2 regions of the Pseudoalteromonas sp. KAN5 genome follow, and region 2 is predicted to be linked to the other one. Evidence: riboswitches for the same ligand, from Rfam matches in the RefSeq annotation. Region 2 holds a riboswitch; the other holds the start of a gene.
The links. A riboswitch is a leader RNA that binds a small molecule or an ion and turns the genes downstream of it on or off. The one in region 2 is predicted to bind cobalamin.

Region 1: it holds a riboswitch for cobalamin, as region 2 does, so the genes downstream of both, KAN5_RS10525 (ABC transporter ATP-binding protein) here and KAN5_RS11515 (TonB-dependent receptor) in region 2, are expected to answer to the same signal.

Annotation. Positions count from the first base shown of each region.
Region 1 is NZ_AP025589.1:2,346,282-2,349,959, reverse strand. It holds gene KAN5_RS10535 (FKBP-type peptidyl-prolyl cis-trans isomerase) at 4-432, shown strand; gene KAN5_RS10530 (histidine phosphatase family protein) at 686-1,300, shown strand; cobalamin riboswitch at 1,322-1,465, shown strand; gene KAN5_RS10525 (ABC transporter ATP-binding protein) at 1,549-2,382, shown strand; gene KAN5_RS10520 (iron ABC transporter permease) at 2,372-3,367, shown strand; gene cobT (nicotinate-nucleotide--dimethylbenzimidazole phosphoribosyltransferase) at 3,371-3,678, shown strand, end outside.
Region 2 is NZ_AP025589.1:2,588,801-2,592,478, reverse strand. It holds gene KAN5_RS11530 (2-dehydropantoate 2-reductase) at 1-167, opposite strand, end outside; gene KAN5_RS11525 (VanZ family protein) at 160-510, opposite strand; gene KAN5_RS11520 (YajQ family cyclic di-GMP-binding protein) at 665-1,147, shown strand; cobalamin riboswitch at 1,359-1,526, shown strand; gene KAN5_RS11515 (TonB-dependent receptor) at 1,560-3,407, shown strand; gene msrA (peptide-methionine (S)-S-oxide reductase MsrA) at 3,501-3,678, opposite strand, start outside.

The DNA of each region.
Region 1 (3,678 bases), 240 kb from region 2:
TAGGTGGCACGGAAAAAGACAACAAAATCAAAAGGCTCTTCGGGGCTTAATCGTAAAAACAGTGAAAGTTTTATTGCAAAGTTTAGTAGTCACCCTGATACTCAACGGTGTGATTCTGGTTTAATGTATAAGGTAATTGATGAAGTGTCTGCAGAGCAGGTAACTGATTCAGATACTGTGGTAATTAATCAGCGTATTATGTTAGCAGATGGTAGTGTTATAGCTGACAGCTATAAAGCGGGTATGCCGGAAGTGTTTGCATTAGCTGAGGCTATTGAAGGATTACGAGAAGGTATCCTATTGATGACTGTTGGTTCTCGCTATGAGTTTGTTATTCCTCCTGAACTGGCATGGGGTCGCAAAGGTAATGGCGGTAAAATAGGTGCTAATGCGGTATTGCATTTTGATGTGCGTTTAATACGTTTAGCTTAAGCGGTGCTTTATATCAATCAACTTAAATATTTAACCATTCTAGCGAGCTAAATAAAGCGCTAACTGCGTATAAATGACTGCATGGATGCAGGAGGTAGAGCAATGCAGAAGCAATTGCCGAGAACAACTACATGTCAAAATTTATGCCTTGTTATCACGCCATTTATCTGTCGCTATAAATGGTCAGTAACTTGATATGATTGGTATTACTTAATAATTCAAAGCTCGATTCATTATTTTTACTAAGGATGTTATGACACCATTTTCTAGTCGTGTTTATTTATTACGTCATGGAGAACTTGTTGAGCAAGGTGTTTTGGCCGGACATACCGATTTTGCATTAAGCAAAAATGGTGTCGAACAGTTAAACTCTGCCGTTGCCGGAATTACGGGTATAGAACGCATTATTAGTTCTACGCTAATACGTTGCAGCGTATTTGCAACTGAGCTTGCTAATCGCCAACAAATCCCCCTAGTGTTAACGGATCAAATCCGAGAGTATAACTTTGGCGAGTGGGATGGTTGTAAATATGAATTTTTATGGCAACAAACACATAGTCCGAGTATTGGTGATTTTTGGCAAGAACCATGGCATGTTACTCCGCCCGGTGGCGAGCGCATGGCTGAATTTTATGAACGGATTGCGACATGGTGGCACACTCTACTAATTGATATTGCAAAAACCAACACTCAAGCGCAGTTGGTGATCACTCATGCAGGAGTGATCAAACAGCTGCTCGCGATAATTTGCCAGTTACCTAAACAATCTCAGCAACAAAATATTTTCTCCATCGGCTATGGTAAGCATGTGTGCATTGAGGTTTTTATTGATGAAAGTGGTCATGCATGGCCTAGAATTATTTTTTAAATACGATTACTAGCCGTCTAGAAAGATATTCATTGAAATATTTATTCACCTGCCCATAATAGAGCCTTATGTATTTTGGAATGGGGTGAAAGTCCTCAACTGTACCCGCAACTGTAAGTCACCTGGGTGATAAGTCAGATACAAAATACGTTAATTTGAATCAACGAGCGGGTTAACTCTTCTATTTTCACCATAAATGTTATGGGTTGTAGTGCTGTGGGTTTGCTATCGCCAGAGAGAACAACACATTGCATACACCTGACGCAGCGCCACCTCCTTTACTTAAAGTTACCAACTTATCTTGGTCTGTAGCCAGTACTACTATTTTGCAAAGTATCGATTTTTCGATAAAAGCAGGGCAGTTCATCGGTTTGTTAGGCCCCAATGGTGCAGGTAAATCAAGCTTACTGCGTTGTTTATACCGTTATAGCAAGCCAGGCAGTGGCGAGGTTGCCTTTGCCGGACAGAACATCTGGCAGTTAAGTGCGGATGAGTATGCTAAACAGGTAGCCGTTGTACTGCAGGAAACACCTTCGCAATTTAACTTATCTCTTTATGATGTTGTAAGCCTTGGGCTTACCCCCCACAAAAGCTTATTTAGTTCTACCACAACAACGGATAAAGAACTAATTTTACAGGCGATTGAACAAGTTGGCTTGAGCCATCATTGTCAGCAATCGTTTGATTCTCTTTCGGGTGGCGAAAAGCAACGGGCATTAATTGCGCGCTCTATTGTACAAGGCCCCAAATTACTCATTATGGATGAGCCTACTAGTCATTTAGATATTAAATATCAAATTCAACTAATGGAATTGGCTAAGTCGCTTAATGTGACCGTTTTAGCATCGTTTCATGATCTGAATCTCGCTGCGAGTATGTGTGATGAATTGTTGGTTCTCAAAAAAGGCCGATTAGTTGCATCAGGCACACCAGAGCAAGTGATCACTGAAAAAATGCTCAGCGATGTATTTGGCGTGTGCGCTGAGGTATCCCCGCATCCTCAAAGCGAGCAATTAGACAAGGTGATTCCGCATATTACCTACTTTTATGGTTATCAGACGGGAGTGACTAATGGCAAATAATCACTCTCTAGCTGTTGTCACTGCATTAATATTGGCAGTTGTCAGTATTTTTATTGCATTGAGCTTTGGTGCTGCCCCCAGTAAGTTCATTGATGTGTACCATAGTCTTATAGGGCAAGGGCATGACTCCTTTATTGAAAGAATCATCAGGCAATTACGGATGCCGCGTACCTTATTGGCTTTTTTAGCTGGTTCTGGTTTAGCGATTGCTGGGTTAATTTTACAAACAGTGACGCGTAACCCGTTGGCCGATCCTTATTTATTTGGTATTTCATCGGGCGCGTCATTTGGCGTGGTGTGCTTTATTACCATCACTGGTGTAAGTGCTGGAATTAGCATGTCTGCGGCAGCGTTTGTTGGTAGCTTATGCACTATGTTATTACTGGTTTTTATTGCTGGGCGGGCAGGTCGTGGGCAAGTTGAAACCATGTTATTAGCAGGGGTGGCGCTCTCATTTTTATTTAGCGCATTTACTAGTTTATTGTTGTACTTTAGCGATCCACAGGCGATCACCGCTATTTTATTTTGGACGTTAGGCAGCTTTGCTCGTGCTCATTGGGAAACACTCTGGTTACCTGCTTTAGTTATTTTAAGTTGTACAGCGATAATGATGGGTTTTCGCCGTCAGCTCAATGCAATGTTATTAGGTGATGAAAGTGCTGTAACGCTAGGTATCCCAGTGCAACGTTTTCGACTATTAATGTTGATACTTAGCTCTTTGATCACTGCTGTATTAGTCGCCATGTGTGGCGGTATAGGTTTTGTTGGTTTGATGATCCCGCATATTGTGCGCTTTTTTATTTCCCAAGGCACACCCAGTGGCTTAATGATGACCGCACTGGTTGGTGGTACATTTATGGTATGGGTTGATGTGTTGTCGCGTATTCTACTTGCCAATCAAGAGTTACCTATTGGCGTGATCACCTCTGCAATTGGTAGTGTGTTCTTTTTATCGTTACTTTATTTTCGCAAGCGAGAGAGCTAACCGATGTTTAATATACCCACAATGACGAACCAATTTAGCTACATAATCGCTGATAAAATAAATCAAAAAACCAAACCATTAGGCGCACTTGGACTGCTTGAGCAATGTGCTATGCAACTGGTTACAGTGTTTAGCCAAAATGTGGCTGAGGAACACGCGTTTAAAGCATTCACGCCTAGTATCAGCAAACCTACTTTATTGGTTTTTGCAGGGGATCATGGTGTGGCAGCGCAAGGCGTGTCGATAGCACCCAGTGATGTTACCTCTCAAATGGTTGCTAACTTTGTCAGCGGTGGTGCAGCCATCAATGT
Region 2 (3,678 bases):
GTTAATACCTTTGCTGTTATACGGTGTTGTTGCTGATTTTGTTGGTAATAATATTTGTTTTGGCGGCAGCCACGTCTAGTGACAATAGTAAGTTGATTGCCTGTACTTAAAAAGTGGCTATATAGTAGGCCAATTGCCCCATCACCAACAATAACAATATTAGCCATGATTTGGTTTTGTACCAATATGGAACATTAACTTAATGGCAAAGTAGCTCGCAGCACCGGCAAAATCAGCAATAAAGTCGGCAACGGATGCTTGGCGATACGGTAGCATATCTTGCATTATTTCAATTGCAGCGCCATAGCTTGCTAGCAACAAAATTTGCATAAGTAGCGGGATTTTGAATGCTTTATCCATCACCACGGCAAGAATAAAGAAAATGCCAAAATGTGCTACTTTATCAACATGCGGAAATAAGTTTGCAGCACCTTTAATTTCCTTGGCAAACAAAAAAGTAAACGCCACTATACTCACTAAAAATAGTGCTTGGTAAACACGCCGAGTCACGATAAATCCTAAAATCGTTTAAAAACAGAGCCGCAGTATATCAAACAAATTTCGTATCGCACCTGAACAAAGTGCATAAAAATGTAAAGATTTTTAAAATAGGCGTTATAATCTCCCTCATATTAATTTTAAAAAATCTTGTTAGGAGAGACCCATGCCTTCATTTGATATTGTTTCAGAAGTGGAAATGAACGAAGCAAAGAATGCGGTAGATAATGCTAACCGTGAATTAGAAACCCGTTTTGACTTTAGAGGTGTAGATGCATCGATTGAACTTAACGACAAAACGATTAAATTAAAGGCAGAAGCTGATTCACAGGTTATGCAGTTGTTTGATATTTTAGCAAGTAAAATATCAAAACGCGGTATGGATGTAGCTAGCTTAGAGCTACAAGATATTTCTCGTGCAGGTAAAAATGTATTTCGTAATGTTGCATTAAAGCAAGGTATCGAAAAAGACGTAGCGAAAAAAGTAGTTAAAGCCATTAAAGACTCTAAAGTAAAAGTACAGGCAGCAATTCAAGGTGAAGAAGTACGCGTGACAGGTAAAAAGCGTGATGACTTACAAGAAGCAATGCAAGTTGTGCGTAATGCTGACCTTGGCCAGCCATTTCAGTTCAAAAACTTCCGCGATTAAAAACTAAGCTGCGAGTAACGAACTGCGAGCCCCGAGTTTATCCAGCTGCACTCTTTATTTTTGAAGATATTATTGAAGCCAAATGACTTTTTGTTGTTTGGCTTTTGTATTTTGGCACTTATGCTTGCTCGAAGTTCGAATATTTAGATGTATAGCCGTCCATTGACTTTTATCCCTAAAATAATCACAATAACCACCTATTTTTAAGGTGCTTGTAGTTACTTTTCAAGGTTGTTGATAGGTACAGCAAGATAATCGGGAAGTTGGTGATATTTGTAGGATACAAATACAGTCCAACACTGCCCCCGCAACGGTGATACATAATATATACACGTATATTTGTTAAGTCCGGAGACCGGCCTTGAAGTCAATTTACTATCACTTGTGCGGTGGGCGCGGGTCAGGGGATATCATGTTAAACAAATCTACTTTAGGCGTAGCAATCGCTGCCGCGTTATCTTTTTCTGTGTCTGCAGAGCAATCAATTGAGCGTCTTACGGTAACAGCTAACAAATTTGAGCAATCAATTACTGATACGCTAGCGACTGTTGATATTATTGATCGTATAGAAATCGAAAAGAATAATTATCGGGATTTACCATCGCTTCTAAACACTATTGCTGGTGTCGATGTTGTTCGCAATGGTGGCTTTGGTCAAAAAGCTGATGTATTTGTTCGTGGGGCCAGTGCAAAACATACACTAGTGTTAGTTGATGGCGTACGTGTAAGTGATGCAAGTTCCGGTAGTGTATCATTAACCAATATTCCAGTTAATAGTATTGAACGCGTTGAAATTGTCAAAGGCGCAAGAGCGGCAATTTATGGTTCAGATGCAGTGGCAGGGGTTATCAATATAATTACCCGCCAAGCAAGTAAAAATACTGTGTCAGCCACATTAGGTAGTGATAATTATTCTAACTACCAAATAGCTGGCGGGCTTGTAAAAGATGCTATCACTTTTAATTATAACTTAGGTTATGAAGATACTGATGGTTATGATGTAACAGGTAAAGATCCATCATTAGCAGTAACAAAAGATCATGATGATGACGGTTACACTAATAAAAACATTGGCTTTAACTTGGCATATAGAACATTGAATGCAGGTGAATTTAGCTTACTTAGCCAGTATAGCGAAGGCCAAGGTGAGTATGATAATGCATGGGGTAATGACGCGTACGATTTTGAAAACTATATTGCAAAACTTGGCTGGAAAAAAAGCTCGGACGTATATACGCAAAGCGCATCAGTGAGTGTATCCCAAGAAGAAAATATTCAAACAGGGACTGATGATCAACAAATTTATAGCACAGAGCGTGTTGAGTTTGAATACAGTGGACTTTATACAGTAACAAAATCGTTAGATCTTACTGGTGGATTTAATTACTTAAATGAAGATTTATCTGCATCATCAGCTTCTTCATCTGAAGAAGAGCGCGATAATAATGCAGTGTTCGTTGGTGTATTTTATGATGATGAAACTTGGCTTGGTAACGCAGTTGTTAGAACTGATGATTACGAATTTCATGGCCGCGCAAATACTTACACAACAGGTGTAGGCTATAAGGCAAATCAATATCTTAGTGTACGCCTTAGTCACGGAACCGCATTTAGAGCACCATCGCTGATCAATGCCTTTGTCACGGATAGTCTTTGGTATGCCCCTAATAGTGATATTAAACCTGAAGAGTCAGTTAATAATGAGTTTGGTGTTACTTTAGATACAAAGTGGGGGCGTTACGATATCGCTATTTTCGACAACAACATTGATAACTTAATTGATAATAAATATGATGCTGAAATTGGTAAGTATGTAGCAACAAATATTGATAAAGTCTCTATGCAAGGTGTTGAGTTATCTGCTGATTTTGAAGGTTTGGGATTTCAACATAACATCAACCTTAGCTTCTTAGACGCTAAAGATGAAACAACCAATACAGATTTACCGCGCAGACCATCTGAAACATTTAATTACACCCTTGGCAAAAGCTGGGGTGATTTTGACGCTAATATCGCAATGCAATATCGCTCTTCACGTCCATCAATCGCTTATTATGATACTGAGTTGGCTGCTTATACAGTGTTCAATATAGCCGCAAATTATCAATTACTGGATGAGTTATCATTTCAGGCTCGAATTGAGAATATTACAGATAAAGAATACTTTACGGCAGGTACTGGGTTTGCCGCTAACGGTGACTTACTTGGTTACAATGCAGCTGGTAGACAGTTCTTTGTTGGCGCCAGTTACCAGTTTTAATCGCGTTTCAACCTAAATAAAAAAGCCCGACACCTTTTGTGTGTCGGGCTTTTTTCGTATTGATATAAAAATATTATGTGGGCTGAGTTTTACTTAACTTATTAAAAACGCTTTGTAGTCTTTAGCAAATTTCTGCAGCTTAGGTGCAATCAATAAACTGCAATAACGCTGCTCTGGATTTTCGTTGTAATAGTCTTGATGGTATTGCTCTGCCGGGTAATAGGTGGTTGCAGGGCTCACTTCTGTGACGATTTTTTCGCGTATTTGGCTT